DNA from 3 places in the Shewanella sp. MF05960 genome. Region 3 is predicted to be linked to each of the others. Evidence: predicted binding sites of a transcription regulator. Region 3 holds the regulator's gene; each other region holds the start of a gene.

Region 1 (11,054 bases), on a different contig from region 3:
GCTAAACAGTAGCCATAGTCGATAACGAGGTGAAATACGGCATGATAAGGTCTAAGGATCTATTAACCTTCGTGCGCGAGTTTGGTGAGCACTGGTGCAGGACTATGATTGGTGTTGTATTGACGTTTGGCGACGACTTCAACACCCTGGCATGACAGCTTAAGGTTGAGGTCGGTTTCGGGCACACAACAGCAGGGTAGGCATTCATCTGCTTTAAGTTCTGCTAATGGCTGGGTAAGGTAACTGACTTCACCCGAAATCACTGTGGTTTTACAGGCACCGCAAAAACCATTGCGGCACTCTGAAAACACTTTTACTTTTTTAGACTCAAGCGCTTCTAATAAGCTTGAATGTTTACCGTCAAATAAAATCACCGGCTGACCTTTCAAGCTTACTATTGGGGCTTTTTTGAAATACTTCTTATAAGTCAAAATCTAAAAACTCATCGCCATCAACAGAAGAATCAATTTGACCGACAAGATAAGATGATACTTCTACTTCTTGTGGGGCAACTTGTACTGCATCACTTTCTAACCAGTTTTTCATCCACGGCAGTGGATTTGATTGCTCATCGTAAGGTTGCGGTAAGTGAACTGACTTCATCCGTTGGTTAGTAATAAACTCAACATACTGGCATAAAATCTGTTCATTTAAGCCAATCATTGAGCCATCTTTGAATAAGTATTTAGCCCATTCTTTTTCTTGCTCTGCCGCTTTGACGAATAAATCATACGCTTCTTGCTTACACTCAGCAGCAATTTCGCCCATTTCTGGGTCGTCTTTACCGCCTTGCATTAGGCTTAATATATGTTGTGTGCTGTTAAGGTGTAATGCTTCATCACGCGCGATTAAGCGAATAATCTTAGCATTACCTTCCATGACACGACGCTCAGCAAAGGCAAATGAACACGCAAAACTGACATAGAAACGAATCGCTTCTAACGCATTGACTGACATCATGCACAAATATAATGACTTTTTGAGGATACGTGAATTAACGGTGATTTCTATACCGTTAATGACGTGTGTACCTTCTCCTAACAAGTTATTAATTTGGGTAAGGTTAATCAAGTCATCGTAATAAGCGGCAATATCACCGGCACGCTTTAAGATTTCGTCATTTTGCACAATATCGTCAAACACCACTGACGGGTTGTTAACGATATTACGAATAATGTGCGTGTACGAACGCGAGTGAATGGTTTCAGAAAACGACCAAGTTTCAATCCACGTTTCTAATTCTGGTAGCGATACCAAAGGCAAAAATGCCACATTTGGTGAGCGGCCTTGAATTGAATCAAGTAAGGTTTGGTATTTCAGATTAGATAAGAAAATATGCTGTTCGTGTTCAGGTAAGTTACCAAAATCAATTTTGTCACGGCTGACATCAACTTCTTCTGGACGCCAGAAAAACGATAATTGTTTTTCAATGAGTTTTTCGAAGACTTCATATTTCTGTTGATCGTAGCGTGCCACGTTAACCGATTGACCGAAAAACATCGGTTCTTTAGTCGAATCGTTAGGTGTTTGACAAAATGTTGAGTAAGCCATTATTTAGGTGTCCTGAAAACGCATTTTTCAAAAAGCGGGGAAGGCCCCCGCTAAATATACATAAAGTGATACTTTTATAAAAACTAAGGAGCTATATCTTACACGCACCGCCACCACAGCCATCGTCTTCTTCTTCGACGGCAATAATGTCGTCAAACTGATCCGAAGCACCGTCGCGAGTATTATGATAATACAATGTCTTAATGCCCAGTTTGTATACGCTAAGCAAGTCTTTTAACAAGGTTTGCATTGGTACACGACCGCCTTCAAAACGGCTTGGATCGTAGTTAGTGTTAGCCGAAATAGCCTGGTCGATAAACTTCTGCATTAACCCAACAAGTTGGATGTAACCATCATTGTTTGGCATGTTCCAAAGCAATTCGTACTTGTCTTTGAGGAGGTCAAAGTCAGGTACAACTTGTTTTAATTGTCCGTCTTTACTGGCCTTAACGCTAATTAATCCGCGTGGAGGCTCAATACCGTTAGTCGCATTTGAAATTTGCGATGAGGTTTCAGACGGCATTAATGCCGATAAGGTTGAGTTACGTAAACCGTATTGCTTAATGTCGCTACGTAATGTTTCCCAATCCATGTGTAATGGCTCGTCACAAATCTTATCTAAGTCGCGTTTGTAGGTGTCGATAGGTAAAATACCTTTCGAATAGGTTGTCTCGTGGAATAACGGACATGCACCTTGCTCTTTAGCTAAGTTCATTGAAGCTTTCAATAAGTAATACTGAATTGCTTCAAAGGTTTTGTGGGTCAGGTTGTTTGCTGAACCGTCTGAGTATTTCTTACCGTTTTTCGCTAAGTAGTTAGCAAAGTTAATCACGCCTATACCAAGAGTACGACGATTCATCGAACTCGTTTGCGCGGCAATAATTGGGTAATCTTGGTAATCCAATAAGTTATCTAGCGCACGTACTGCTAAATCGGCTAATGGCTCAAGTTCAGATAAATCTTCAATGGCACCTAAGTTAAGTGCAGACAGAGTACATAACGCAATTTCACCGTCTGGATCATTGATGTTATTCAATGGTTTCGTCGGTAATGCAATTTCTAAACATAAGTTAGATTGCTTAATTGGCGCTACTTTAGAATCAAACGGGCTGTGAGTATTACAGTGATCGACGTTTTGAATGTAAATACGGCCAGTTGAGGCACGCTCTTGCATCATTAACGAGAACAGTTCAACCGCTTTGATTTGTTTTTTGCGGACATTGCTGTCTTGCTCATACTGTAAGTACAAACGTTCAAATTCTACCTGGTCTTCAAAGAAGGCATCGTAAAGACCTGGCACGTCTGATGGGCTAAATAGACTGATGTATTCGCCTTTAATCAAACGCTGGTACATTAATTTGTTTAACTGCACACCGTAGTCAAGGTGACGAACACGGTTGTCGTCAACACCACGGTTGTTTTTAAGCACCAGTAGCGACTCGACTTCTAAATGCCATAACGGATAGAAAAGTGTTGCTGCACCGCCACGTACGCCGCCTTGAGAGCACGACTTAACCGCAGTTTGGAAATACTTGTAAAAAGGTAAACAACCAGTGTGGAATGCTTCACCGCCACGAATAGGGCTACCTAACGCACGGATACGACCAGCGTTAATACCAATACCAGCACGTTGGCTGACGTATTTAACGATAGACGATGCGGTCGCGTTGATTGAATCTAAGCTGTCATCACATTCAATTAATACACAAGAGCTGAACTGACGTGTTGGAGTGCGCACGCCAGACATGATAGGTGTAGGTAATGAAATTTTGAATAGAGACGTCGCGTCATAAAAGTCTTTAATGTACTTCAGACGAATTTCTTTTGGGTAACGCGCAAATAAGCACGCTGCCACTAAAATATACAAGAACTGAGCGCTTTCGTAGACTTCGTGAGTCACACGGTTTTGCACTAGGTATTTGCCTTCTAATTGCTTAACTGCAGCATAAGAGAAGTTCATATCGCGCCAGTGGTCGATATAGGTGTCTAATGTTTCAATTTCTTCGCGCGTGTAATCGGCCAAAATATGCTTATCATATTTGCCCATTTCCACTAGACGCGTCACATGGTCATATAACTTAGGTGGTTCAAATTGACCAAAGGCTTTTTTGCGTAAATGAAATACTGCTAAGCGAGCTGCTAAGAATTGATAATCTGGCGATTCTGGCGAGATTAAGTCGGCAGCGGCTTTAATAATGGTTTCATGAATGGCTTCTGTTGGAATGCCTTCAAAAAACTGCAGGTGAGATCGAAGTTCAACTTCAGATACAGAGACGTTTTTTAATCCCTTGGCTGCCCAAGTGATCACGCGGTGAATTTTATCTAAATCGATAGTTTCACGTTCGCCACTGCGTTTAGTGACTGTCATATTGCTTTTCATTGAAGAGAGGCCTTGGTTCGATATCCGGTCATGTGATCGCGTTCAGGATGCAGTGTTACTTTATTCGATCAGAACAAATCACAAAACAGTTCCATGTTAAAACAATCATCCTGAATGCCACTTACGGCAATGTACATCTACTGTACGTTCAGTAAACATCTACACTTTAATACCCACACAGCGTAGTGTTTTGATTGTCACCCACACACAAGATATGGTGTTATTTATAAACTGAGATACAAGATAGTGAGGTTTGAGCTGATTTGCAAGCCACAATTACATTAACTTCTTGTGGATAAGTTGAGGATAAAGAGCGGGGTTAGTAACGGCTAACCCTAGAGCCCAAATTTATATAGTGTTTTTCATGGTTGATGTTTTTTTATGCGATAGATTAGAAAATTTTGATCGCTAAAATAAGCAGCGATCAAAAAATCATGTCAATTTTTAGATTGATCTTTTGCTGTATTTGATCCGCAGGTAAAAAAGTGGATGGTTGGCTACAACAAACTGACAAATTCATCTGTAACCATGTCCTCGTGCGTTGAGTATGACCTGATGATAAATGGGTTATTCGCTAAAAAATTGCCTTAAGGATGCACCATGTTCAAATTGGTGCTTCGATGGCCATAAATCTGGCGTATCTGTGGCAGATAAGTAACCCCAAAGTGCTATGCCTCCAAGCATGTTGGCATTGTGCGCCGCGACAAGGTCACGCTCTGCATCACCTAAATACAAAATATGTTCAGGTGGCGTGGCAATTTGTTGTGCAGCTAACAACATCGGTGCGGTGTGGGGCTTGGCATGGCGAGTGCTGTCGCCGCTGATCATGGCTTTTAACTGACAGGTTAACCCAAGCTTTTCGACCAATGGACGAGCAAACCGAGCAGGCTTATTGGTGACCACACCATAAGGAATGCCTTGCTGGTCTAATAATGTCAGTAGTTCAGGTAAGTTATCGAATAAACGGCTGAGATCGCCATTGATACGGCCATAATGCTGTAATAAACCTTGTTGAATAAGCACTTGCAATGCTTCATCGGCATCGGGTATTGCTGTTTTAACTAAAAACAAACTGCCGTGTGATGCGGCATGACGCATTTTATCCAGTGGCTGAGCGCTAAACCCGGCATCATTTAAACTGAGATTAAGTGCATGGACTAAATCTGGTGCGGTATCGGCTAATGTGCCATCAAGGTCAAATAACACCCCTTTAACATCGTGTTTCTGCACTTTATTATTCCTTATATCAGCGTTGAACCGTCGCGAAGATGAACACAGAGAAGAGGCCGGTAACACATGGCGTTATCGGCTTTTTGTTGCGAAGCGTGTTGAGCTAAGCCAATTTAGTCGGTTTTCTGGGTGGCGATCATATAGTTTACATCAACACTGTTAGTGTATTTAAATACGCCAGACAGTGGGTTGTAGGTAATGCCCAATGCATCTTTACACAATAAGTCCGTGTTATCGACCAGTGCCATTAACTCAGATGGACGAATAAATTTACTGTGGTCGTGAGTGCCAATAGGCAACATTTTCAGTAAGTATTCGGCGCCAATAATGGTTTGCAGATAAGACATCATATTGCGGTTAATGGTTGAGAAAAAAACAAAACCATTGGGTTTGACCATGTCGCAGCACGCTTGGACCACCGATTGCGGGTCTGGTACATGTTCAAGCATTTCCATGCAGGTGACCACATCATAATATTCTCGGTGAGTGTCACGGTGATTTTCTGCGGTGGTTTTAAGGTAATTGACAGTCATACCTGCTTCTAAGGCATGCAACTTGGCGACTTCTAATGGCTCTGTGCCCATGTCGATACCATCAACATTCGCGCCAATACGCGCCATGCTTTCAGATAAAATACCGCCGCCGCAGCCCACATCTAAGACATTTTTACCAAACAGGCCGCTCACGGTTTGGTCGATATAATTTAATCGCAGCGGATTAAGTAAATGCAATGGCTTGAACTCGCCATTAAGATCCCACCAGGTTTGTGCCATGGCTTCAAATTTTGCGATCTCATGCGGATCAACATTGGCTGTTGATTGTTCAGCGTCTGACATAAGTTAACCTAACTGTCTAATAAAGTATGGGCGTTATTATAACGATAACCTTCACGAATAGAAGCCAACATTGTGCTTTTGCGACTTAGCTTTGCTTATAAAATCACCGTTTAGAACCTGTATGAACATTTTTTATAATACAAAGCGCTTAAACCATCAGCAATTTGGCCTTTATGTCGGCATAAAATTGTTCGTATATTATGGTGTGATTAATCTAATCCAGCTGAAAATATTAGCTTTTTTATAATTTTTATACAGTAGTGGGCATTTGGCTAGTGTTTGCTCTGGCGACATTAAATATCTGTGTTAGAATGCCAAATCACGTTTTTAAGCTAGATAATAATATGGAAGATTTATTGTCAGCTCACTTTAGGGGAACGCGCAGTTTATGACTGATCTGGCATCATCTATTTCGCCAATTAATATCGAAGACGAACTTAAGAATTCTTACCTTGATTACGCCATGAGTGTAATTGTAGGTCGTGCATTACCTGACGTCCGTGACGGTTTAAAACCAGTTCACCGTCGCGTATTGTTCGCAATGAGCGAATTGAAAAACGATTGGAACAAACCATATAAAAAATCCGCTCGTGTCGTTGGTGACGTAATTGGTAAATATCACCCACATGGTGATACCGCTGTATACGATACAATTGTACGTATGGCACAGCCTTTCTCGCTACGCTATACACTGGTTGACGGACAAGGAAACTTTGGTTCGGTCGACGGTGACTCTGCAGCAGCAATGCGTTATACCGAAATTCGTATGAAGAAGTTGGCGCATTCACTGCTTGCCGACCTTGAAAAAGAAACCGTCGATTTCGTACCTAACTATGACGGCACCGAATTTATTCCTGCTGTTTTACCGACACGTGTACCTAACCTGTTAATTAACGGTTCATCAGGTATTGCGGTAGGTATGGCGACCAATATTCCACCACACAACTTAACTGAAGTGGTTAAAGGCTGTTTAGCATTAATTGATGATCCAAGCTTATCAATTGAGCAGTTAATGGAATATATCCCAGGTCCTGATTTCCCAACAGCTGCGTCAATCAATGGCCGTAAGGGCATTATCGATGCGTATAACACTGGCCGTGGTCGCGCAATTATGCGTTCGAAAGCGGAAGTAGAAACGGAAGATAACGGCCGCGAACGCATTATTGTTCACGAAATTCCTTATCAAGTTAACAAAGCGCGTTTAATTGAAAAAATCGCTGAGCTTGTTAAAGATAAAAAATTAGAAGGCATTAGCGGATTACGTGATGAGTCTGATAAAGACGGCATGCGTATCGTGATTGAAATCAAACGCGGTGAAGTGGGTGAGGTTGTATTAAACAACTTATACGCTCAAACGCAAATGCAGTGTTCTTTTGGTATTAACATGGTGGCGTTGACTAACGGTCAGCCTAAATTGTTTAACCTTAAAGAAATGCTCGAGTGCTTTATTCTTCACCGTCGTGAAGTGGTTACCCGCCGTACCGTATTTGAATTACGTAAAGCGCGCGAACGTGCTCATATCCTTGAAGCATTAGCCATTGCACTGGCTAACATCGACCCAATCATTGCATTAATCAAAGCTTCTCCAACACCAGCAGAAGCTAAAGTTAAATTAGTGGCTGAAGGTTGGGAATTAGGCCATGTACAAGGCATGCTTGAAAAAGCAGGTGATGATGCAGCGCGCCCAGAATGGTTAGAGCCTGAGTACGGTATCCGTGACGGCAAATACTATTTAACTGAACAACAAGCGCAAGCTATCCTTGAATTACGTTTACACCGTTTAACCGGTTTAGAGCATGACAAGATTTTAGCTGAGTACGAAGAGCTATTAGTTGTTATTGCGGCATTGTTATTAATTCTTCGCAGTCCAGAACGTTTAATGGAAGTGATTAAAGAAGAGTTAGCCGAAATTCTTGAGCAATACGGTGATGAACGTCGCACAATTATCAACGCTAACGAAATTGACATGAGTCTTGAAGACTTAATCAATGAAGAAGACGTTGTCGTGACCTTATCGCACTTAGGTTACGCCAAGTACCAAGTATTGTCTGACTACCAAGCGCAGCGTCGTGGTGGTAAAGGCAAAGCGGCGACGAAAGTAAAAGACGAAGACTTCGTTGAAAAACTCCTGGTTGCTAATACTCACGATACCATTTTGTGCTTCTCTGACTTTGGCAAAATGTATTGGTTAAAAGTGTATCAATTACCGCTTGCGAGCCGTACTGCTCGTGGTCGCCCAATTGTTAACTTGTTACCACTGTCTGACGGTGAACACATTACTGCAATCTTACCTGTACGTGAGTATGCTGATGATAAATTTATCATCATGGCAACAGCACACGGCACCGTTAAGAAAACAGCATTAACGGCTTACAGTAACCCTCGTGCAAACGGCATTATTGCTGTAAACCTAAAAGACGGCGATCAATTGATTGGTGTTGATATTACTGAAGGTAGCGACGACATCATGTTGTTCTCTAACGAAGGTAAAGTGGTTCGCTTTAACGAAAAAGCCCGTGACTCAGTGACTGGTGAAGTGAAGATTGATGCTGAAACTGGCGAAGAAATCATTGCTCTACGTCCAATGGGCCGTACAGCAACGGGTGTTCGTGGTATTAAGCTTGAAGACGGTCAAAAAGTGGTTTCACTGATTGTTCCTAAAGGTGATGGCGCAATCTTAACGGTAACTGAAAACGGTTACGGTAAGCGTACAGAGCTAAGTGAATACCCAGCGAAGAGCCGTGGCACTAAAGGTGTGGTATCGATTAAAGTGAGCGAGCGTAACGGTTCAGTTGTCGGTGCGGTTCAAGTCGGTGATTTCGACGAAATCATGCTAATCAGTGACAAAGGCACATTGGTTCGTACCCCTGCTGAAGGCGTATCAATTATTGGCCGTAACACGCAAGGTGTGACCATCATTCGTACCGCAGATGACGAGAAAGTCGTTGGTTTGCAGCGTATTGATGAAATCCAAACAGAAGAGTTGTTAGATGAAGAAGGCAATGTCATCGTGCCTGTCGACATCATTGAAGGCGAAGTCGCCGAAGGTGAAACAGTTGAGTCTGCAAGTTCTGATGTAGAAGATGATGCAGAGGCTGACGAGCAGGAATAACCTGTCAGTTAACTTCATCACATCGATAACGGGCGCCTAATGGCGCTCGTTTTATTTTACGGAAAATTATTCATCAAAATAGGCAAATAAAGGCCTATTCAACTGCAAATAAAGTCCTTAGTATTAACCGCTAAACATAATGATACCAATCGTATGGATTATCAGAGAGTAAATATGATTGGTATGAATACAAACTGAGTCAAGGAGTTGTCTGTGAGCGCGATTTATAATTTCTGTGCGGGTCCTGCGATGTTACCTCAAGCTGTGATGCAAAAAGCACAACAGGAATTAATTGATTGGAATGGCCTTGGCGTTTCCGTGATGGAAATTAGTCACCGTAGTAAGGAATTTATCGCGTTAACGGAGCAAGCGGAAGTGACCTTGCGCCAGTTAATGAATATTCCTAAAAACTACCATGTGCTTTTTATGCACGGTGGAGGCCGCGCTCAGTTTTCAAATGTGGTGAACAACTTTTTAGGTGATAACGGTCGTGCCTTATATTTAGTCAGTGGCCAATGGTCGTCAGCTGCCGTGTCAGAAGCACACAAATTAGTTGGTGAAAGCCAAATTGATAGTATCAATATCGTTGAAAAAGTGGACGGATTAAATCAAGTTATCTTACCTGATCTCAATGCTATCGATAAAGACTACCGTTATGTGCATTACTGTTCAAATGAAACGGTTGATGGGATTGAAATCTTTGAAGAACTAGACAGCCCATGGCCAGTGGTGGCCGATCTGTCATCAACCATCATGTCGCATGACATTGATGTCAGCAAATATGGGCTTATTTATGCGGGTGCGCAAAAGAACATTGGCCCATCGGGCTTATCGATTGTGATTGTACGTGACGATATGCTGAAGTTACCCAGCTTACCACAGTCATCGATCATGGATTATCGTGTTGCGGTTGAGCATGGTTCAATGTTTAATACACCGCCAACGTTTGCATGGTATTTAGCATCAGAAGTGTTTGCCTGGTTAGCGGCTAATGGTGGCGTGAGTGCGATGGCTGACGTTAATCAACAAAAAGCGGCTTTACTATATGAGTGTATCGATTCAAATCCATTTTATAAAAATGGTGTCGCCCCGCACAATCGCTCGCGCATGAATGTCACCTTCCAATTGGTAAATGACACTCTTGACGGCGAGTTTTTAAAGCAAGCAGAGCAAGCGGGATTAGTTGCGCTAAAAGGTCATCGTATTGTTGGCGGCATGCGCGCCAGTATTTACAATGCTATGCCATTAGCCGGTGTGCAAAAACTGGTTAACTTTATGAATCAATTTGCCACTCAACACGCTTAACGGTTACTGCCATTGTTAACACCTCAACTGAAGCGTTAAACCCCAAAAAGATCCCGAGAGGATCTTTTTTGTTATGTATAGGGCCTGTTGATCTTTCAAGGTTGTTTTTGCAGCGAATTGTTGGCCATTATTCACATTTACAACTGCGCGGCAGAGACTTCGAGGTGTCGTTATTCTACATAAAAAGTCGATTTTTCCGGTATGTGATTTAACCCATGACGGTACCATCATGGCCTATAAAATTGGTGCTAAAGTCACGGGTAAAGAATGGAATGATGGGCATCCTGGTTCGGCTAAAAACTCAGGTTCAAGTTATGATAATTGTCATGGACAAATTGAAGAAAAGCCGTCGATTACCTCTGCGCAAATTAATCATCATTTGGGTGTCGATATGAATTATCAAGCATACACTCAAGGTGCGCCTGTTATGATGATGCCACCAAGGCCACAACGCCCAGGTGAAGCGGTTAAGCAGCAAACTGTTAGTCAAACTAATATCTTTCCCGCGGGACCATTTGTGCCAGAAGCCTTTAAAAAATCTGGTCCTCCACCTAAACCACCAGAAGCTAGTTTTTTTCGTAGCCTGGTGTCAAGTAAAGGCCATTCTGGCCCACCTGGTATGGGCGGCGAGCAAGTCGGC
Region 2 (11,054 bases), on a different contig from region 3:
AAAGCCGCAATCATAACATTCATCAATGGGAGTATTGGTGCCGTAATAAGGCACTCGGTTGTAACTGTAATCCCACACGTTTTCTAATGCTTCAATGTTATGTTGCATATTGGGGTATTCGCCGTAGCAAATAAACCCACCATTAGCGATTGCCGGATAAGGCTGTTCAAAATCAATTTTATCGAACGGGTTAACTTTTTTCTCAACATCTAAATGGAAGCTATTAGTGTAATAGCCTTTATCGGTCACGCCCGCAACGACGCCAAATTGTGCGGTATCAAGCTGACAAAAACGGCTGCATAGATTTTCGCTTGGGGTGCTGTATAGGCTAAAACCATAACCGGTTTCTTGTTTCCAGGATTCGGTAGCTTGCTTGAGCTTACTGATAATCGCCACCGCTTTATCGCGAAGTGCAGCATCATCAAACACATGTTTATCAGCACCATAAATGGCATTGATGGTTTCGTGCAAACCAATAAAGCCTAATGAAATAGACGCGCGGCCATTTTTAAAAATTTCACTGACATCATCATCCGCTTTTAAGCGAACGCCACACGCACCTTCCATATATAAAATCGGTGCAACACGGGCTTTAACGCCTTCTAAACGGGCAATACGGGTATCGAGCGCTTTACGAGCGATTAATAAACGTTTTTCAAGTAACTGATAAAAACGTTGCTCATCGTTATCTGCCTCTAAGGCAATACGCGGTAAGTTTAAGCTCACCACGCCGAGGTTGTTACGCCCTTCATGCACCAGTTGCCCGTTTTCTTCATAGGCGCCTAAAAAGGAGCGACAACCCATTGGAGTTTTAAACGAACCGGTGACTTTGACCACTTGCTCATAATTTAAAATATCGGGGTACATGCGCATACTTGAACATGTGAGCGCCATTTTTTTAATGCCGTAATTAATGTCAGTTGCTTTATGGTTAACGCCATCTTTAATCGCAAATACCAATTTAGGGAACACTGCTGTTTTGCGGTTTTTTCCAAGGCCAGCCATGCGCACTGTGAGCATCGATTGTTGGATTAACCGCGATTCCCATGAGGTCCCTAATCCAAAGCCAAAGGTCACAAAGGGTGTTTGTCCGTTAGCGGTATGTAAGGTGTTGACCTCATACTCTAAAGACTGGAAGGCATCGTGACATTCTTTCTCGGTTTGCGTCATCGCAAAACCTTCTTCATCGGCTACTTGCCACTTTTTCGCCACTGCAAGGTGTTTTTGATAACTTTTTTGCACAAACTCAGCTAACACTTCATCGATGCGATTAATGGTTGTGCCACCATAAATATGGCTCGCCACCTGGGCAATAATTTGCGCCGTGACCGCTGTCGCAGTCGAAATGGATTTAGGCGTGTCAATTTCAGCATTACCCATTTTAAAGCCATGAGTTAACATGCCTGCTAAATCAATCAACATACAGTTAAACATCGGGAAAAATGGCGCGTAGTCTAAATCGTGATAATGGATTTCGCCTTTTTCATGGGCGGCGACCACATCTTTTGGGAGCAAATGCGTTTTGGCGTAATGCTTAGCCACAATTCCGGCTAACAAGTCACGTTGAGTGGGAATCACCTTGGCGTCTTTATTGGCATTTTCGTTTAAAATGGCACTGTCAGACTGTTCAACTAAGCCACGAATAGCGCAATTTAATTTACTTTGTGCTTCACGGTGTTTATCGCGATCATGGCGATATTCAATGTAATGGCGCGCAACAGATTTGAATGGACCCGACATTAACAAGACTTCAACGGCATCTTGTAAGTCATGAATATCTACCTGGGCTTTATCAGCCATTTGCGCTTGTACCGTTTCAGCCAATTCAAGTGCATATTTGTGATCTGCTTGCCCCGCAGAATCCATTGCAGCCACTACCGCATCTTTAATACGACTTGCGTCAAACGCAGTACGGCATCCGTCCCTTTTCACCACAACAAGCATACAATCCACCTTTTCAGAATGCCGCAACAAACACCATATATCGGCGCAGCAGTATCAATAAACACTATATGCTGTGTATTAGGCGCTATATTGGGCGAAGCTTCTTTGATCCAGATCATAAGAAAGCAGACTGATGGGTATAACATTAAGCGAGGTAGTCAAACACTAAATTGGCGAGAGGCAGGCCACCTCACTACCTGTGGCCTGCTGTAAGAAATTAATGTCCTGCTAACGTTGCTTTAAGTAAATGGGCAATATCGTGTACCGCGGCCTCACCCGCTTTAATGGCTTCTTTAGCACGATGAAACTCCATTGTGCCAATATCAAACACTTCAGGCACGATGCAAATATCTGGTGGCTCACCCATTAAACGAGACCGTTTATGGCGCTGCTCTAAAATGTCCATCGACTGTGACATCACCGCGATCATTCCTGGATGAGACTTGCCTCCTCCGAGCGAAAATTTATCGGTCAAGCCGCTCATATAATCTTTGCCTTTGCCCCACAAATCCATAAAGCCTGATTCTAACTGCTTTTTCTCTTCTATCGGTTCAGAAGGTTTAGGCACGCGGCTTTTGACTTGTTCAGGCAACATGTGCATATGGCCGCGGCGATGACCATTTAAGTCAACTGCAATAACAATATCGACGCCCATGGCACGGCACAAAGACACCGGCACAGGATTAACCACCGCACCGTCGACTAACCAGCGGTGGTCTTGTTGTACTGGTGGTAAAAAACCCGGCATCGAGCACGATGCTCGCACGGCATGGCGTAAATCTCCTTCTCTAAACCAAATTTCCTGACCAGAATATAAATCAGTCGCCACTGCGGCAAAGGGCCGCTTGAGCTGTTCAATGTTAAGATCGCCAATACGGCCCGCTAAAACATCAAACACTTTTTCACCACTGATTAAGCCGCCTTTACGCCAACCTAAATCCATTAATCCGAGCACATCCCAACTAGAGAAACCGCTCACCCAGGTTTCAAGTTCGGCTAAATGATCATTTGCGTATGCCGCGCCCACTAATGCGCCCACAGAGCAACCGGCTATTTTATCTGGATAAATATCTAATGCGGCTAAGCCTTTTAAGACCCCAATATGCGCCCACCCTTTTGCGGCGCCGCTGCCTAATGCTAATCCTACAGTCAGCTTTGTCATCGTTAATCCTTTCAAGCGAGGAATTTATTCACACGTCATTACTCATTGAATCACTTGTTGATGTTCAAAATCAAAATTTCAACCTAAATGAGTGATGTCAAAAAATAGCATAACCAAAGCGACTCTTGTTGGCTATAGCACAGTGAAACCGCTATAATCCGTGGCTATCATTTTTTAGGGGATTTACCTTTGCAATTTACCGATTTTCAATTGGACAAGCGTCTGCTTGACAGTTTAAAGCACCTTGGCATTACCACGCCTACCGATGTTCAAGCGCAAGCACTGCCCATTGCCTTATCTGGTAAAGATTTAATGGCCTCGTCTAAAACGGGTTCAGGTAAAACCTTAGCGTTTTTATTACCCGCTATGCAACGCGTTATCTCGACTCGCGCCTTGTCTAAAAAAGACCCACGCGTATTGGTATTGTTACCCACTCGCGAATTAGCTCAACAAGTATATGGTCAACTGCGTTTATTGGTGGCCAACACCCAATACAAAGCAATCAGTGTATTAGGCGGCGAAAACTTTAACGACCAGGCTAAAGCATTGGCTCGCGATCCGCATTTTATTGTCGCTACGCCAGGTCGTATTGCCGATCACTTACAGCAACGTCACCTCTTTTTAAATGGGCTTGAGCTGCTGGTACTTGATGAAGCAGACCGTATGCTCGACTTAGGTTTTGCGCCGCAGTTAAAAGCCATTAACGATGCTGCCGATCATAAGCGTCGACAAACGTTGATGTTCTCTGCCACGCTAGATCACGACAGCATTAACGAAATTGCTGCTACGTTGCTTAAATCACCGAGCCATGTGGCCATTGGTGAGTCTTATTCTGAGCATAAAGACATTGAACAGCGCATTATTTTGGTAGACCATTTAGACCATAAACAAGCATTGCTGCAGCATATTCTGAAGCAAGAACAACACAAGCAAGTGATTGTGTTTACTGCAACACGCTCTGATACCGACCGTTTAGCAACATTATTAGCTGCAGAAGGTTTTGCCACCTCTGCATTGAGCGGTGACTTAAAGCAATCTGCACGTAATCAGATTATGGACAAGTTTGCTCGGGGACAGTCACAAATATTGGTTACTACTGACGTCGCGTCTCGCGGTCTTGATTTAGTCAACGTGTCATTAGTGATTAACTTTGACATGCCAAAATTTGCTGAAGAATACGTACACCGTATCGGTCGTACTGGCCGTGCTGGTGCTAAAGGTGATGCGATATCATTTGTTGGCCCTAAAGATTGGGACAGCTTTAAAAAAGTGCAGCTATTTTTACGTAAAAACTTTGATCTGACTGTCATTGAAGGCATGAAAGCTAAGTTCAGTGGCCTAAAAGACAAACCTACCACAGGCAAAGCGGACAGCGTACAACCTCGTGATGCGGTGAGCGGTAAAGCAAAAGTGGCGAAAAAGGCCAAAGCAGCACCTAAGCGTGATAAACGCTTTATTACCGGTGTTGACGTAGGTGATGCGCCAATGCGCCGTAAAGCCAAACCCATTCAAATTATTGAAGAAGACAACAGCTCAGAAGACTAACTATCTTAAACTTGGGATAATAAACGTCTTTTAAGTAAACAACATTAAGGGTTGCGCATCACCATTTGTGCAACTCAATGCATAACGACACGTTCGCTATACGCCTACGTGCAGTACAAAACAGTAAGGATTAACATGAAAATTTGTGGTGTAGAATTAAAAGGCGGCGAAGCCATTATCAGTATGCTGACCTATGAAGGTGAAACCTATAACGTGCCAGCATGCCGTAAAATCTCATTTAGCGTATCAAACTCTAGCGAAACAGAATCTATCCGTGAATTTCACTTTGCTTTTCATAAGTTGATGGAAGATTACCGAGTCGATCAAATTGTGATTATTGAGCGTGAACAAAAAGGAAAGTTTGCTGGCAGTGCGACCAGCTTTAAACTTGAAGCGTCAATTCAAATCACTGACCTTCCAGTACACCTTATTTCACCTGTTGCCATTAAAGAACAGTTAAAGCGTAATCCACCGCAGGTTGATTTTGAATCGTTAGACTTAAAGCGTGTACAACAAAACGCATTCGATGTGGCTTATGTACAACATAACCGCATTATTTTTGGTAAAGCGTAAGCCTGTCACATTATGGCGTTACTGCAAATTGATCAGTAACGCCACTATCATGCCTTTATCATTCGCTGCTCATTTCATTTAATGACTCGCACCATTTAATTAGCACCCAAGTTGCCCTCATGTCAGACAGCAAACCCAAAAGCCGCCAAGCTCCGCCAAAAATGCCACTTAACGCTGCTAGTCAAGCATTAAAGCCCAAAACAGATATGAGCAAGCTCATCACCAGCGCCGACATTAAACAGCGTCAAAGTGAACTTAGTGCATTACGCTTTTTGAGTGGTTATCGCGCTGACATCGTCGAGCAAATACGACAATTGGTTGATACCAATGCATTAGGCGCACACTTTTTAAGTCGCTACCCGCGCGTGCACGATATCCGTACTGACAAAGCCTTGTATGATATGACCATCGAGTTGAAAAACACTTATATGCGTCAATCAGATCCATTAGCAAAAGTAATTTTTGATGAAAAAATTAATGTCAGCCATCACGCACTTGGGTTGCATTCTTATGTCAATCGCCGCCAGGGCAACAAAGTTAAAGCTAAAAATGAAATCCGCATATCTTCACGTTTAAAGCACATCCCTTTTGAACTGCTGCAAATGGTGGTGGTGCATGAACTCGCTCACCTGCGTGAAAAAGACCACAATAAGGCCTTCTATCAATTATGTACTTTTATGCTGCCAGACTATCACCAGTATGAGTTTGATATGCGGGTATGGCTGGTCGCCGAAGAAGCGGGGCAATCTCCTTACGCGTAAGCCTCGCGTATTAAGCACCCCTTCACACCTTGTAAGGCCAACTGCCTGCTAACAATAATCCTCTCACTAACACCTATCTCTTATTTGCACACTTAACTCTAATGAGTGACATCTTCGCTTAACATTTGGTTATAAATACCCTTGTTGCTGTGTCGTTAGACAGCTTATTGTGGAGCTATTTATCCATAATGATTGGACGATATGAATATGTCTATTCGGCGTGATGACCTTTATTATCCACACAACTTAGAAAGCAACAGGCTTTAGTTCGCTATCACTATTCGTTTATAAAACATCAAAGTGTGTGCTTAAATATTAATGTGGAGAAAAACATGTCTCATCAAATCATTCAAGATCTTAACAACCGCTATACTGCAAAAAAATATGACCCAAGCAAACGTATATCTGTTGAAGATATGGACGTGCTAAAAGAAGCAATGCGTTTATCTGCCTCTTCAATTAATGCACAACCATGGAAATTTATCATTATTGAAAGTGATGAAGCCAAACAGCGTTTTCATGACACATATGCCAACATGTATCAATTTAACCAACACCATGCAAAAGCGGCATCACATATTATTTTATTTGCTTACAATCCTCGTTTTACTAAAGAACAGTACAAAAAAGTAGTGGATATCGAAGTCAGCTCAGGCCATTTACCGGCAGAGATGTTTGATAATATGCTCAATGGTGGGTTTACCTTTGCAGAGGTAAATACTGATGAAAGTGGTTATAACGGCTACTGGACTAAAGCACAAACCTACATAGCCTTAGGTAATACTTTGCATGTACTGGCACGTTTAGGGATTGATTCAACCCCGATGGAAGGTGTCGATGCCACCTTAATTGGTAAAGAGTTTGAACAGGAATTAGAGGGTTATGTATGTGACGTGGCCTTAGCAATGGGTTACCACATGGATGGCGAAGACTATAATCACGGTCTACCTAAAGCACGTTTAGCACTTGAAGATATCTTCATCGAGTTATAACTGATTATGATGGGGTTAATGCGACAACACATCGCTTAGCCCCTTATTAACATCACGATAACGTCATTACACCTAACCACAACGCATTATAGTAAACTCTGGTAGTGGCTCGCTCCGGTTTATGAATTAACTCGCCAAGGCGGATTTAAACGATTTTCACCCGCCCAATAAAGCTTTAGCTTATTGCCACTCGGGTCAAACAATATCGCCTCACGCCATAAATAGGCTTCATCTTTGGGTAACTGAGCAAACTCAATGCCTTTTGCTAGCAAGTCATCTACCCAGCTATCTAACTCAGCATGTTCGAAGTAAATCACCGCGCCATTCATCGTCGATTCAGGCGCTAATGATAACGAAAACGAACTCTGCCCCATCGGGCATTCAAAGCGCGCATAATGTGGCGTATCAACGATTAAGGTAAACCCCAATAATTGATAAAACGCCACCGCCTTATCCATATTTGACACAGGTAATGTCACTTGATTGAGATTCATAGCTTCCTCAAATTAATTGTTTTTTGTAAGATGAAGGTTAGGTAGACATCTGTAAACCAACAACTTCATAATGGTTACTTCATGACTATCGCACCTTAATAAGCAGTAGTTCTAAATGCCATTATGGTTTGATAATCGCATTCATAACCGGAACAAAATGCAGTTGTCCACCAATGAAAATCACTCTCTCTTTATTCGCAAGTGCCGTTTTAAGCTTTGTCACAGCGTTAAGATCTCTAAACTCATTTATACGGTCTTTAATTGCTTGGAACTTCGAGAACTCAATAGTGTTAAGTTGAGCATCGAAAATATCAGCCGTAGTAAACTCATTCCATGAAATCGTTTTACCAACCATTGACGATAACATACTGTTTAGCTGTTCAATTGAATGTGGCTTCGAAAGGATTTGATACTCTTGAGCAGGAAAACCAGACTCTCCCAATAATGACGTCATTTTCTCAGTCGCCTCAGCAAGGTTAGCATGGTTAAATAATTGAGGAGCCTGTCTTAACAGATAAAAAATCTTCACGCTTTCACTATCAAATTTATCCAAGATAAACCGAGCTTCACTTAGACTATCACCTTCCCAAGTTGATACTTTGACATTATTATTTTTCGCTAAAAACTGTATAAAACCCATTTCACCACAGCACTCAACTGCGGCTGACTGGCTCGCTTTATCTGGCCAAAATCCGCCCTCTAAAAGGATTAACGAAGGATTAAGTTCATAAAATAAGTTTTCGATATCAACTAATTGAAGATCATTGATATTGTTTGTATGCGTTGTACCAATAATCATATACCCAGCATCTAATGACCTTAACAACGAAATATTTGATTGTGGTTTATAGTTATCTCCCGCTAAAGCCGGTCCAGTCAATATCCAAAATACCCATAAAATTAATGATTTTCTCACTTTCACTTCCCTGTACATAAAACGACTCATAAAAGGTTTTTGATAAACCATCCTACTGGTTAATATCGCCGCTATAAGCTTCAATTTCAATAACCAATGTTCATATTCCCTGGCTTAAATGATTCATTATGCGTGTGACTATATTGCTCAATATAAGTGCAATATAAATAAAATCCCTACCGAGTTGGTGCTATGAAGTTAATCTCATCGTGATAGTCAAAAACTAATCGTCTGATAATATTAAATAAAAAGCAATCCCAATAGTTGGCATAAATCTTCCAACCTTAATGAAGCTGATAAGCTCATCTAACAGTAGCAGTCGCTTATTAGCTCGCTAGTCATAGTCGAGTTGCACAACAATAGCATCAACATAGCAACACACAGGATTAAAATCCGCTTAGAAAAACCTGAATTTAATACTACAAATATTGGCTCACCGTATACCAGTGTATATGCCATAGCAGCCTTTGGAGTAACATGTTAAACGCGTTAATCCCAATTTCAGCGTTACTGATATCGAATGCCTTCCTATTACTGGGCCATGGTTTATTACTTACTTTACTGCCCATTGCAGCGAGTGAATTAGGATTCAGCGATACGCAAGTGGCATTAACCGGTTCTGCTTACTTTCTAGGTTTTGTCTCAGGTTGCTTAGCAACACCGTACATGCTGAAGCGAGTGGGCCATATACGTAGCTTTGCAGTGCTCGCAACATGCTACTCCGTGGTCATATTAGTATTCCCTTTATTACCAGAGTTTTATAGTTGGATGTTGTTACGATTCCTGATTGGAGTGGTGATTTCTGGCTTGTATATGATTATCGAAAGTTGGTTAAACGGTACATCTACAGCAAGTAATCGAGGTTCAATACTGTCTATTTACACCACATTAAATTTAGTCATGGTGATGTGTGGTCAGCAGTTGTTTAACTTGGGCAGTGCAAGGGAATCCATGCTGTTCGGTTTAGCGGCTATATTCATATCCATTGCGATAATCCCAGTATCATTGACTCGTTCATCTGCGCCCGCGGTCGTAAAACAAGTGACCTTAAATATGGCCAAAGTGTGGAAACACTCTCATGTCGCGCTGATTGGCGCCGTAGTAGCGGGGTTTGTTACTGGTGCATTTTGGGCTTTGGCCCCTATTTACGCTAAAGATAATGGTTTTGACAGTATTCAATTAGGCGCATTTTTATCCGCTACCGTGCTTGGTGGGGCCTGCTTTCAAGTGCCATTAGGTAAATTATCTGACCGTTTTGATCGACGAAGTGTATTGATGTTTACCGCGCTAGCCGGTGCTTTTGTGTCATTATTATTTATCGGTCTTCCCTATGTTGTCAGTACCTTTGGCGGCTGGCCGGCAGCTATTTCGGCCTTTTTTTGGGGAGGAACCTGTATGACGTTGTACGCGATATGCTTAGCTCACGCTAACGACAACGCGACCTCAGAAGACTTTGTTGAAATAAGCAGTGCCATGCTCATCACACTTGGCTTATCGTCTGCCATCGGGGCACCAATCGCATCACTTGCTATGGGGCTAATAGGTGCTCAAGGGTTATACGCCTTTACCAGCATATGCCTCGCCACCTTTTTTATCATCGTGTTATTGAGACGCCGTAGCCACACACTCTCTTCAACGCTCGAAACCAAAGAAAGCTTTCGCGCTGTGACAGATATGGCCAGCCCAACGGCTTATGAAATGGATCCAAGAACAGAAGCAGATGCAGAGAATGTTAGGCCATAAATGCAGCGGATAAACCCGTAATCTGAAATGACAATGTATGAATAATATTGTAGCAAGAACAATGGATAAATAGCATTACAGGTTACAGGCAGCAATCAGTTGATACCTACCTTTTTGCCATTGGATGATCAGGATTTAGCTGAAGTAAATCCCATAAATTGCCGTATAAATCTTCAAACACCGCAACGGTACCGTAGTCTTGTTCTTGCGGCTCACGCACAAAGTGAATACCAATCGATTTCATCCGCTTGTAATCGCGCCAAAAGTCATCGGTATTCAAAAAGATGAACACACGGCCGCCAGTTTGATTACCAATAAAATCCTGTTGTTCAGGCTTTGAAGCCTTAGCCAATAATATCGCAGTGCCATGTGAGTTTGGCGGCGCGACAACAACCCAGCGTTTATCTTGTTCCGGCTGATAAGTATCTTCGATAAGCTCAAAGTTTAATTTGTTTACATAAAAATCGATTGCGTCATCGTAATCTTTTACCACGAGGGCAATATGAACAATATTCTGTTTCATTGTGTTACCTAACGTTGCCCTTTAGGGACGAGTATTGAAATATTCACACTAGAACCGTTCTGCTATTGCGACAATGTTAGCCCACAAGAGTTACCGCTATATTTGGGGTCTGCTTTGTTCTTTGTTCTTTGTTCTTTGTTCTTTGTTCTTTGTTCTTTGTTCTTTGTGCACTAACATAAATCGCACTCTGGCTTTTGTCGATACTAATACCGAGCCGATGGCGGCAGTGTGAAAAACCGACATAAAAAATGCAGCACTTAGGCTAATGCCGTTCACTTAAGGTGAGCGGCATTTTTTCTTTTTGCCACCGGGTAGCCATTTTTACTGACTTTTAGGCACCTCGGATAACTTCTTTCTCGTCTACCTTCTAGCTTAAACTGTTTAGCATTTCTCTCTATGTC
Region 3 (11,054 bases):
GCGCCGGGGAAAAAGCTTAATGAAATGTCTTTTAAAATTTGCTTTTTAGGTGGGACAATCTTACCCACGCGAAGCATGCTATATACAAATTGAGCCATGTTTATTCAGTCTAGTTGTCAACAAAGATGACGATAATTCTACTGTATTCTTTGCGTAACTCAACAGGGGATTATGGAATTAATTTTGCGGTGCAGCGAAGCAGATTAAATACCACCTCGGCGGATTAACTTGAATCGTTTTGTATTCAGAACACAGTGAATTTCATGTTGTTTATACTGTGAATGATCATCGTTGCAGAGTAGAATACCGCGCAACCCTACTATATAGAAATTGATGTTGGAGCTACCATGTTGAAGAAAGCGATGAATATTGCGGATTACGATCCAGAATTATTTAAAGCCATTGAAGATGAAACTTGTCGTCAAGAAGAACACATTGAATTGATTGCGTCTGAGAACTACACCAGTCCACGTGTGATGGAAGCGCAAGGTTCTCAGTTAACTAACAAGTATGCTGAAGGTTATCCAGGTAAGCGTTACTATGGTGGGTGCGAGTATGTTGATGTTGTTGAAACATTAGCAATAGAACGCGCAAAAGAATTATTTGGCGCCACTTACGCCAACGTGCAACCGCACTCAGGTTCACAAGCTAATAGCGCTGTGTTTATGGCGTTATTACAACCTGGTGATACTGTTCTAGGGATGAACCTCGCTCACGGTGGTCATTTAACTCACGGTTCTCCAGTTAACTTTTCTGGCAAGCTTTATAACATCATCCCTTACGGTATCGACGAGTCTGGCAAAATTGACTACGACGAAATGGAACGCTTAGCAGTTGAACATAAGCCGAAGATGATGATTGGTGGTTTCTCGGCGTTCTCAGGTATTGTTGACTGGGCTAAAATGCGTGAAATTGCGGATAAAATCGGTGCTTATTTATTTGTTGATATGGCGCACGTTGCAGGTTTAATCGCTGCTGGTGTTTATCCAACGCCAGTGCCTCATGCACACGTTGTGACTTCAACAACGCATAAAACCTTAGCGGGTCCACGTGGCGGCATTATTATTTCTGCGGCTGATGATGAAGACTTGTATAAGAAGCTAAACTCAGCGGTATTCCCTGGCGGTCAAGGTGGCCCATTAATGCATGTTATCGCGGGCAAAGCGGTTGCATTTAAAGAAGCATTAGAGCCAGAGTTTAAAGTATACCAGCAGCAAGTGGTTAAAAATGCCAAAGCCATGGTTGAAGTATTTTTAGCGCGCGGTTACAAAATCGTTTCAGGCGGAACTGAAAACCACTTAATGTTGGTTGATTTAATCGGTCGTGATTTAACCGGTAAAGAAGCCGATGCCGCTTTAGGCAGTGCCAACATTACGGTTAACAAAAACTCAGTACCAAATGATCCACGCTCACCGTTTGTCACATCAGGTGTGCGTATCGGCACACCAGCCATTACGCGTCGCGGCTTTAAAGAAGCTGAAGCGAAAGAGCTGACAACCTGGATATGCGACATTTTAGATGATGCATCTAACACAGCGGTTATTGAGCGCGTTAAAGGCCAAGTGTTGGCGTTATGTGCTAAGTTCCCTGTATACGGTTAATCACTATTGCTGTTGAGGTTTAGGTTAACCTTGCTCAACAAATAGGATAAACTTTAATGGCCGCTAATTTTAGCGGCCATTTTGTTTTCTGCAGGAGGTTCAATGCATTGCCCTTTTTGTAGCGCGACCGACACCAAAGTTATCGATTCTCGATTAGTGACCGATGGCCATCAAGTACGCCGTCGCCGGGAATGTACCGAATGTCATGAACGTTTTACCACATTTGAAGGTGCTGAATTAGTCATGCCTAGAGTGATAAAACGTGATGGCACCAGACAACCGTTTGACGAAGATAAGCTGCGCGGCGGTATGTTGCGTGCAGTGGAAAAACGTCCAGTATCCATTGATGAAATTGATCAAGCTCTGACTAAGATTAAATCAACGCTGCGCGCAACAGGTGAACGTGAAGTAGACTCTGAAATGATTGGTAATCTGATGATGGAGCAATTAATGAGCTTAGATAAAGTGGCTTATATTCGCTTTGCTTCGGTTTATCGTGCTTTTGAAGATGTCTCTCAATTTGGCGAAGCGATTGCCAAGCTGCAAAAATAATCACCGACTAAACGCTAATTTTTTGAATTCTATTTTGTGTGCTTAACATGATATCAAACGAGAGTGATAACCATGTCTAACGGGTCTAGCGTCGATATTGAAATGATGAGCCGAGCCATTATGCTGGCAGAGCGAGGCCGTTATACCACGCGGCCCAATCCATGTGTCGGTTGTGTGATTGTTGCTGATGGACAGATTATCGGTGAGGGCTATCACCAACGTGCCGGCCAGGGACACGCAGAAGTGAACGCCCTAAAGATGGTTAATGAAAATGGATTAACTGCGCAGGGTGCAACAGCGTATGTAACATTAGAGCCTTGCAGTCATTATGGGCGTACGCCGCCATGTGCATTAGGCTTGATAAATGCCAAGGTTGCTAGAGTGGTCGTCGCAGTGACAGATGCCAATCCTGAAGTGTCTGGTCGTGGTATTGCAATGTTAAGAGAGGCCGGCATTCAAGTGGATGTGGGGTTACTCACTGAGCAAGCTTATGCACTTAACCTGGGTTTTATGAAACGCATGAAAACCGGTTTACCCTGGGTCACGGTTAAAGTGGCTGCCAGTTTAGACGGAAAAACAGCGTTATCTAATGGCGTATCAAAATGGATTACAGGCAGCGCTGCTCGTGCTGATGTGCAAAAGTATCGAGCCAGTCACTGTGCGTTAATTACTGGCGTTGAAACCGTGCTAATTGACGATCCCAGTTTAAATGTCCGTTTTGAGTTATTAGGTGAGTTAACAACTCGTCTTAACCCGAATGACATTTTTCAGCCTCTAAGAGTCATATTAGATAGCCGTGCAAGACTAACGGCAACGCCACAATTATTTTCTATACTGAGCCCGATTTTATTGGTCTCGTGTCGTGAATATCCTGAGCAAGTCAAAGCGACATTTCCAGCGCATGTGTCTTTTTTAGTTCTAGAGTGTGACTCGGTAGGTAGAATCCCGTTGTTGGCCTTGTTAACGTATTTAGGCAACACAACCAATTCAGTGTTAGTCGAAGCTGGTTCAACGTTAGCGGGTGCATTTGTAGCACAAAATTTAGCGGATGATATTGTGCTTTACCAAGCTCCTAAGATCCTTGGCAGTCATGGACGCAATATGCTGCAATTGCCAGATTATACTTCCATAGAACAAACGCCCATGTTGCAACTCATTGATGAGCGCAGTATTGGCAATGATAAGCGTTATATCCTCAGATATAACAAACCCTATTAATTGCTTGTTGCCAAGGCTAAAAGTCTGAGCGACAGCAAAGTATAAACGTTAAAAGTGAGTCATTATGTTTACTGGGATAATCGAAGCCCTTGGTACATTACGTAAAATTGATCGCAAAGGTAACGATATTCGCTTAACCGTTGCCAGTGGTAAATTAGATTTAACCGACGTGAAATTAGGCGACAGTATCGCCACTAATGGTGTGTGTTTAACCGTGGTAGAGCGCTTAGCTGACGGTTATGTGGCTGACATCTCAGCTGAAACAGTGGCGTTAACCGGTTTTAGTTATTATCAAGTAGGCCAACAAGTAAACCTTGAAAAAGCCGTTACGGCGACAACAAGGTTAGGTGGTCACATGGTCAGCGGCCATGTTGATGGTATTGCTAAAGTTGAGCAATGTGCCTACAGAGGCAAAGCGCTAGAATTTTGGTTAAAAGCACCCGCAACACTGAGTCGCTATATCGCTCACAAAGGATCGATTACTATCGATGGTGTGAGCTTAACCGTTAATGAAGTAGATGGAAGTCGTTTTAGATTAACTATCGTGCCTCACACTGCCGGTGAAACTACATTAGTGAATTTAAAAGTGGGTGATAACGTTAACATTGAGGTGGATTTAATTGCTCGTTATTTAGAGCGGTTAATGCAGCCTGAAGCAGACCATGCTAAGTCGTCATCGGGTGTGACGATGGAGTTATTGGCCAAGTCTGGTTTCTTACGTTAAGCGTATTAACTTTTGTATCCACTTAACTTATAAAATAAAAATAGAATGACAACTTCAGTATTGAAGCAAACTCTTAATATATAAAGGTCTGACAATGGCGCTACATAGCATAGAAGAAATCATTGAAGATATTCGTCAAGGTAAAATGGTTATCTTGATGGACGATGAAGACAGAGAAAATGAAGGTGATTTGATTATGGCCGCTGATAAAGTGACGCCAGCAGCAATCAACTTTATGGCAACCTACGGCCGTGGGCTTATTTGCCAAACGATGACCAAAGCGCGTTGTCAGCAGCTTAATTTACCGCTAATGGTTACCAATAATAACGCCCAATTTTCGACTAACTTTACCGTCTCGATTGAAGCGGCAACGGGTGTAACCACAGGTATCTCCGCCCACGACCGCGCGTTAACGGTACAAGCGGCTGTGGCTAAAGATGCTAAAGCGTCTGACTTAGTACAGCCTGGTCATATATTTCCGTTGATGGCACAAGAAGGTGGCGTGTTAACGCGCGCTGGTCATACCGAAGCCGGTTGCGATTTAGCGCGATTAGCCGGTTGTGAGCCGTCGGGTGTCATTGTCGAAATTTTGAATGACGACGGCACCATGGCGCGCCGCCCAGATCTTGAAATATTCAGCGAAAAACACGGCATTAAAATCGGTACTATTGCCGATTTAATTGAATACCGTAACACCAATGAAACCACCGTAGTACGTGAAGCACAGTGTAAATTACCGACCCGTTATGGCGAATTTACCATGGTCACCTTTAGAGACACTATCGATAATCAATTGCATTATGCTTTGGTTAAAGACGAGGTTAAAGCAAACTGTTTGGTACGGGTTCATTTGCAAAATACCTTCAACGATTTACTGCACTCTGAGCGCGATCAAAAACGCAGTTGGCCGTTAGAGAAAGCCATGGAACGTATCGCAGCAGATGGCGGCGTTTTAGTGCTGCTGGGTAACGATGAACATTCAAGTCAGTTATTGGCAAAAGTAAAAGCGTTTGAAGCTGAAGATAATGGCCAATCGCCAGCGCCCGCAATGTGGCAAGGAACATCACGTCGGGTGGGAGTCGGTTCGCAAATTTTATCCGATCTAGGTGTAACGAGTATGCGCCTATTAAGTTCACCAAAGCGTTACCACTCGTTGTCAGGCTTTGGTTTAGAAGTGACGGACTATATTGCCGAGTAATGTTGGCAAGTGGTAAATTTAACAATTTCATTAATTGCATAGCGCTCAGGGCTAATGGCTGTGATATCATAGCGCCTCTTTTTGCCCCGAGCCGGGTGCTTTAGCTAATTTAGGTAAGATAGAATGAACGTAGTTCAAGGTAATATCGAAGCGAAAAATGCCAAAGTGGCGATCGTAATATCGCGATTCAATAGCTTTTTAGTTGAAAGTCTGCTTGATGGTGCAATAGACACATTAAAGCGTTTCGGTCAGGTAAGTGACGACAACATCACTGTTGTACGTGTACCTGGCGCAGTTGAATTACCACTAGCGGCGAAGCGTGTTGCTGCGAGTGGCAAGTTTGACGGCATTATTGCACTTGGTGCGGTGATCCGTGGCGGTACTCCTCATTTTGATTTTGTTGCCGGTGAATGTAACAAAGGTCTTGCACAAGTTGCTTTAGAATATGACCTACCTGTTTCATTCGGTGTGTTAACTACAGATACCATTGAACAAGCTATTGAGCGTTCAGGTACTAAAGCAGGTAATAAAGGCGGCGAAGCTGCACTGGGTTTACTTGAAATGGTTAACGTACTGCAACAACTAGAACAACAGCTGTAATAGTAGGAAAAGTATGAAACCTTCAGAGCGCCGTAAGGCCCGCCGTTTAGCCGTTCAAGCCATTTATTCATGGCAGTTAAGTAAGAACAATGTTGCTGACGTAGAACATGAGTTTTTAACTGAGCAGAACACTGATGGTGTAGATGTTGCTTATTTTCGTGAATTATTATCAGGTGTAGCGTCAAAAACTTCACAGATTGATGATTTGCTAAAGCCACATTTAGATCGTGATTTCGAAGATGTTTCACCAGTTGAAAAAGCTATCGTGCGTTTGGCAACTTACGAGTTGACCTTCCGTAAAGATGTGCCGTTTAAAGTGGCAATTAACGAAGGTATCGAATTAGCGAAAGTGTTTGGTGCAGACGATAGTCACAAGTTCGTTAACGGTCTGCTTGATAAGATTGTGAAGCAAAAGTAATACCAGAACGGTATCTTCGGATACCGTTTTTCATTTCTATTAATTGTTTCTAAATTAAGGTGGTCGGTTTACCGCACCAAACTGAATGTGAAAGAATTCCAACTTATCGAACATTACTTTCGTAATAAAGGCCAAAAACGACGCGATGTTGCGCTTAGCATTGGCGACGACTGCGCTTTGGTTAATCCTGCTGAAAACAAATCAATTGCGATTTCATGCGATACTCTCGTTGAAAATGTCCATTTTTTAGCCGACATTCCAGCCCACGCATTAGGGTATAAATCTTTAGCCGTAAATTTATCTGATCTCGCCGCAATGGGTGCTGAGCCAGCATGGTTTACTTTGGCTTTGACGCTGCCGAGTGTGGATGAATCATGGTTAGCAAGTTTCAGCGAAGGGCTTTTTGAAATTGCAGAATATTATGGCGTAGCATTAATTGGTGGCGATACCACTCGCGGCCCGCGCAGTATTAGCATCACCATCAATGGCCAGGTGATAAAAGGCACAGCATTGACACGTGCCGGCGCTAAAATTGGCGATTGGATTTATGTCACTGGTACATTAGGTGATTCAGCGTTAGGCTTAGATATTTTAAGAGGCACTAAAACCGTTAATACTGAAGATAAAGAATACCTGATTAATCGTCATTATTATCCAACCCCTAGGGTATTAGCAGGCCAAGCGTTAAGAACATTAGCCACCAGTGCGATTGATTTGTCTGATGGGTTAATGTCAGATATTGGCCATGTGTTAAAAGCCTCTAAAGTGGGTGCTATTATCGATGTGAATCAAATACCGTTATCTGCTTCACTTAAAGCCAACTTAAATCGTGAAGACGCGCTGAGTTATGCGTTAACAGGCGGTGAAGATTACGAGTTAGCGTTTACTGTTCCAGAGTCTCAACGTGGCGCTATTGATACTGCGCTTATCCATGCAGGGGTTAAATTTGTCAAAATTGGCCAAATCTGTGCTGGTGATAAACTTAAATTAGTCGACGATGGTAAGGCATTTGTCCCTGTTTCCCGAACTTTTGAACATTTTAGTTAACCGATTATGAAACTTATCACTCAAGATAAATTCGTCAATAAGCTGTCTTTAGCTAATCCTATTCACTTTTTAGCATTAGGCTTTGGTAGCGGAAAAGCGGCGAAAGCACCTGGTACCTTTGGCACCTTAGCCGCTGTGCCTATAGTGCTATTAATGCAACAATTAAGCTTAACGCAATACTTGTTAATTACTGTGTTGAGTATGCTTGCTGGTTTTTATATTTGTGGAAAAGCCGCCAAAGACATGGGCGTCCATGATCACGGTGCGATTGTGTGGGATGAAGTGGTCGGTTTAATGATCACTATGATAGCGGTGCCTGTCGGTATTATGTGGTTAGTACTTGGTTTCGCATTATTTCGCTTTTTTGACATAATTAAACCTTGGCCTATCCGCTGGCTTGATGCCAAAGTTCATGGTGGTTTTGGGATTATGATCGATGATGTCTTAGCGGGAATATTTGCATTAATCGGCGTGCAGTTGGCTGTGTATTATTTATAACGCTGCCATAAATTATAACGAAGCCTTAAACATCGAAAAAAAGAGCACTATGTGCTCTTTTTTTATATTTGATGCTTATTGTTACAAACTCAACGATATTAAAGTTTATTGAGGCAACATTAAATTGTTGCGTAGCTGTTCTATTTCATTATTCATGTTGACGACGCGCAGCTTCAGATCTGTTTCATAATAAGTACAACTTAATATTTTACCAATCGGGTTATAGCGTAATTGCCATAATTGCTGCAACTTATTGTCAGTGCCGCAATAATCAGGCTGTTTAAGTGTTGATGAGCTGGCTAACACTGGCTCTTTGACCACATTGACGAAATACTCAGAACGAAGATTATCATCATCAATGAGATGAACAAAAGTATTCACCAACCATTTTTCGTAAAATGGCGCGCTGTTTTTTTGTGCATCTGTAACCGCTTGTTGCATGATATTACGAGAAAATAGCCATTCACCTGAAAAAATACGCTCAAAGTCACGTTGAGACAATGTAAAAGCTGATTGCCAAGTAGTATTTTTCGTCACGATATTTGGATTTTCTTTCACTAAAGTACTCGCAAAACTCAGCTGTTTTTTAAGCATATTATTGGCGATAGTATGACTTAATACCGAACGAGAGGAGTGATAAACGTTATTCCAAAAATGAGCATCTTTGTTTAAGAATGCTATCGCAGCATCAACATCGATTTTATGGGGCGTTGAGTCAGGTCTATTTATTGCTGCAAGTATGCTTAAATCCCTTAGTTGAAAAAGCAGGCTCCAGTGAGGTAGGTGTTGAGTTGTTAAAGACTCATCGCTTTCTTGCCAATCGGGCATAGCAATTAATGTATTGTATTTTTTAATATTCGCTTGATGAGTATGAATTACACGTTTAATGGTTTCGCTATTGTGGCTAAAAAACGCATTACAAGTATCCCAATCTGTTAGTTGGCAAGCGTCTTTAAAGTTAGCTGTTAATTTATTCTGTTGAGCATTAAAAGTGAGCGCCGTGGTTGATTGGCCCGATTGATTCTCTTTTGTGGCGTTGAGTAACGCCATGGCATAGGTAAATCCATTTTCATTCGACTCAACAGGCTGCTGTTTTAGCCAGCTTTCAACTAATAATGTATTTGGAGACTTTGTTCTGTCAGACGCGTTGATTGCCACTAAGCAAACAACGGCAAAGACTAATAAGCTGCTTATTAACCCAACCAGCACGCCTATCGTTTTTAACAAAGTCATCATCACTCTTTATCCTCAAAGTCCATTTAACACAATGGTAACATGATGGTTAGCTTTTGATAAGCCATGACGCTATTGCAATAATTCGCGGGCGTTGGCTAAGGTGTTTTCAGTAATTACGTCTCCACCGAGTAAACGTGCCAGTTCATTAACGCGTTGATCTTTATCTAGTGCTTGCATGGTGGTTTCAGTGCTGCCGGCCTTATTAAACTTATTTACAAACATGTGTTGATGGCCATTTCCTGCAACTTGAGGTAAATGGGTAACACACAACACCTGAGTTGATTCTCCAAGGCTGCGCAGCATTCTGCCGACTACAGATGCCGTAGGGCCTGAAATACCTACATCAACTTCATCAAATATTAATGTTGGGGTTGCGACTTTTTTAGCGGTTATCACCTGAATACCTAAACCTATACGCGATAGCTCACCGCCTGAAGCGACTTTGGAAATCGGTTGTAAAGGTTGCCCTGGGTTAGTGGTCACCATGAATTCAATGTTGTCACAGCCATTCACTGAGATATTGGCTGGGTCGTGATTCACTTCGATACTAAATTTACCTTTAGGCATATTAAGTTCATGAATTGAGCGGGTGACTAATTTATCTAACTCTTTAGCATAACGATTGCGGCTTTGGCTGAGTTTCTGTGCATTGACTAAATAGGCGTTTCTGCTTGCATCTAATTGCAGTCTTATCTCGTCGAGTTTATTTTCATCACCAGCGAGTTCTGCTAACTCTGCCATTAGCGCTTGGTGATGCAAAGCCAGTTTATCTGGGCCTACATGATGCTTACGTGCTAATTGCATTGCCGTTGATAAGCGTTTTTCAAGATAAGCAAAATGCTCAGGATCTAATTCAAGACGGCTTAAATAACTCTCGATTTCGCTAGCACTTTCTTGAACTTGGATTAACGCATCGTTAAGCATAGTACTAATAGGCGCAAGGGATTCATCATAGCCTTGAAGCGTGTCTGCAATGGCGGCGACTTTATTTAACAGTGATTCAATATTGCCATCGTCACTTTCGGTAAGTAAGTGCAAACCAGCCTGGCAACGTTCGATTAAATCAGTGCCATTTGCCAACCGTTTATGTTCTTGCTCAATGTCATCAAACTCGTCTAAGCCTAGGTTAAATTCGTTTAGCTCTTCTACTTGATATTGCAACAGTTGTTGGCGTGAAATACGTTCGTGCTGAGCTTGTTCTAGTTGCTTGAGTTCATTTTCAACTTGTTTGCACCTAACATAACTAGCGCTCACGTTATCAAGTAATATTTTGTGGTTGGCGTAACTGTCGAGCAGATTTAATTGATGCTCACTTTTGAGCATCGCATGATGGGCATGTTGGCCATGAATACCAATTAATAATTGGCCTATAGCTTTTAATTGCGTCACTGGAACGGGATTACTGTTGATGTAGGCGCGAGAACGTCCATCACTATTAATGGTACGACGAAGAATGCATTCGTCGTCAGCGTCGAGATCATTATCTTCAAGCCAGCGTTTTGCTAACGGCACATCGAGCAGGGTAAAGCGTGCACTGACCTCGGTTTTATTCGCGCCGGGTCTCACAGTATTGGCATCACTGCGGTTGCCTAAACACAAACCCAGAGCGTCGATTGCAATCGATTTACCTGCACCGGTTTCCCCGGTGATGCTTGTCATACCGGCTTTAAAGTCGAGTTCTAAAAAACGTACGATAGCAAAATTGTTGATGCTGAGTTGGCAAAGCATAATGAATTCCTGTCTATGAAACCACCAAACCACTGTATTGATAAACAGTATATACTGATTTTTTATACAGTAAAGTAGTAGACCGAAAATTATCTTTGTCTATTTGTTAATCACGAATCGCACGATAGTTATACCAATCTCAATCATTAGCCGATTGAACACATCATTAATTCAATTAACGTTAAGCGTAAGTTTTCAATAAAGATTCAATTATCGGCAGGCTGATAAAGGTCA

Evidence for each region. The regulator NrdR, encoded in region 3, represses ribonucleotide reductase genes. The targets are predictions, from matches to a motif close to AAACACNANATNTNGTGTTT.
Region 1: nrdA (class 1a ribonucleoside-diphosphate reductase subunit alpha) is a predicted target of NrdR. The motif match lies at 4,135-4,154, and genes of this name have one in related genera.
Region 2: nrdD (anaerobic ribonucleoside-triphosphate reductase) is a predicted target of NrdR. The motif match lies at 2,004-2,023, and genes of this name have one in related genera.

Annotation. Positions count from the first base shown of each region.
Region 1 covers NZ_JBOZPS010000010.1:93,058-104,111, reverse strand. The annotation lists gene yfaE (class I ribonucleotide reductase maintenance protein YfaE) at 63-431, opposite strand; gene nrdB (class Ia ribonucleoside-diphosphate reductase subunit beta) at 421-1,551, opposite strand; gene nrdA (class 1a ribonucleoside-diphosphate reductase subunit alpha) at 1,643-3,931, opposite strand; gene ACROAE_RS12040 (HAD family hydrolase) at 4,499-5,161, opposite strand; gene ubiG (bifunctional 2-polyprenyl-6-hydroxyphenol methylase/3-demethylubiquinol 3-O-methyltransferase UbiG) at 5,275-5,997, opposite strand; gene gyrA (DNA gyrase subunit A) at 6,386-9,109, shown strand; gene serC (3-phosphoserine/phosphohydroxythreonine transaminase) at 9,323-10,414, shown strand; gene ACROAE_RS12020 (hypothetical protein) at 10,644-11,054, shown strand, end outside.
Region 2 covers NZ_JBOZPS010000013.1:60,012-71,065, reverse strand. The annotation lists gene nrdD (anaerobic ribonucleoside-triphosphate reductase) at 1-1,944, opposite strand, end outside; gene rssA (patatin-like phospholipase RssA) at 2,162-3,106, opposite strand; gene ACROAE_RS13885 (DEAD/DEAH box helicase) at 3,296-4,651, shown strand; gene ACROAE_RS13880 (DUF3010 family protein) at 4,787-5,224, shown strand; gene ACROAE_RS13875 (YgjP-like metallopeptidase domain-containing protein) at 5,431-5,985, shown strand; gene ACROAE_RS13870 (nitroreductase family protein) at 6,318-6,977, shown strand; gene ACROAE_RS13865 (VOC family protein) at 7,097-7,471, opposite strand; gene ACROAE_RS13860 (hypothetical protein) at 7,593-8,387, opposite strand; gene ACROAE_RS13855 (MFS transporter) at 8,865-10,130, shown strand; gene ACROAE_RS13850 (VOC family protein) at 10,237-10,653, opposite strand; gene ACROAE_RS13845 (IS4 family transposase) at 10,926-11,054, opposite strand, start outside.
Region 3 covers NZ_JBOZPS010000001.1:137,020-148,073, reverse strand. The annotation lists gene ettA (energy-dependent translational throttle protein EttA) at 1-98, opposite strand, end outside; gene glyA (serine hydroxymethyltransferase) at 348-1,601, shown strand; gene nrdR (transcriptional regulator NrdR) at 1,704-2,153, shown strand; gene ribD (bifunctional diaminohydroxyphosphoribosylaminopyrimidine deaminase/5-amino-6-(5-phosphoribosylamino)uracil reductase RibD) at 2,226-3,371, shown strand; gene ACROAE_RS00645 (riboflavin synthase) at 3,436-4,095, shown strand; gene ribBA (bifunctional 3,4-dihydroxy-2-butanone-4-phosphate synthase/GTP cyclohydrolase II) at 4,190-5,293, shown strand; gene ribH (6,7-dimethyl-8-ribityllumazine synthase) at 5,417-5,893, shown strand; gene nusB (transcription antitermination factor NusB) at 5,907-6,311, shown strand; gene thiL (thiamine-phosphate kinase) at 6,399-7,358, shown strand; gene ACROAE_RS00620 (phosphatidylglycerophosphatase A family protein) at 7,365-7,856, shown strand; gene ACROAE_RS00615 (hypothetical protein) at 7,962-9,092, opposite strand; gene recN (DNA repair protein RecN) at 9,162-10,820, opposite strand; gene ACROAE_RS00605 (AEC family transporter) at 11,002-11,054, opposite strand, start outside.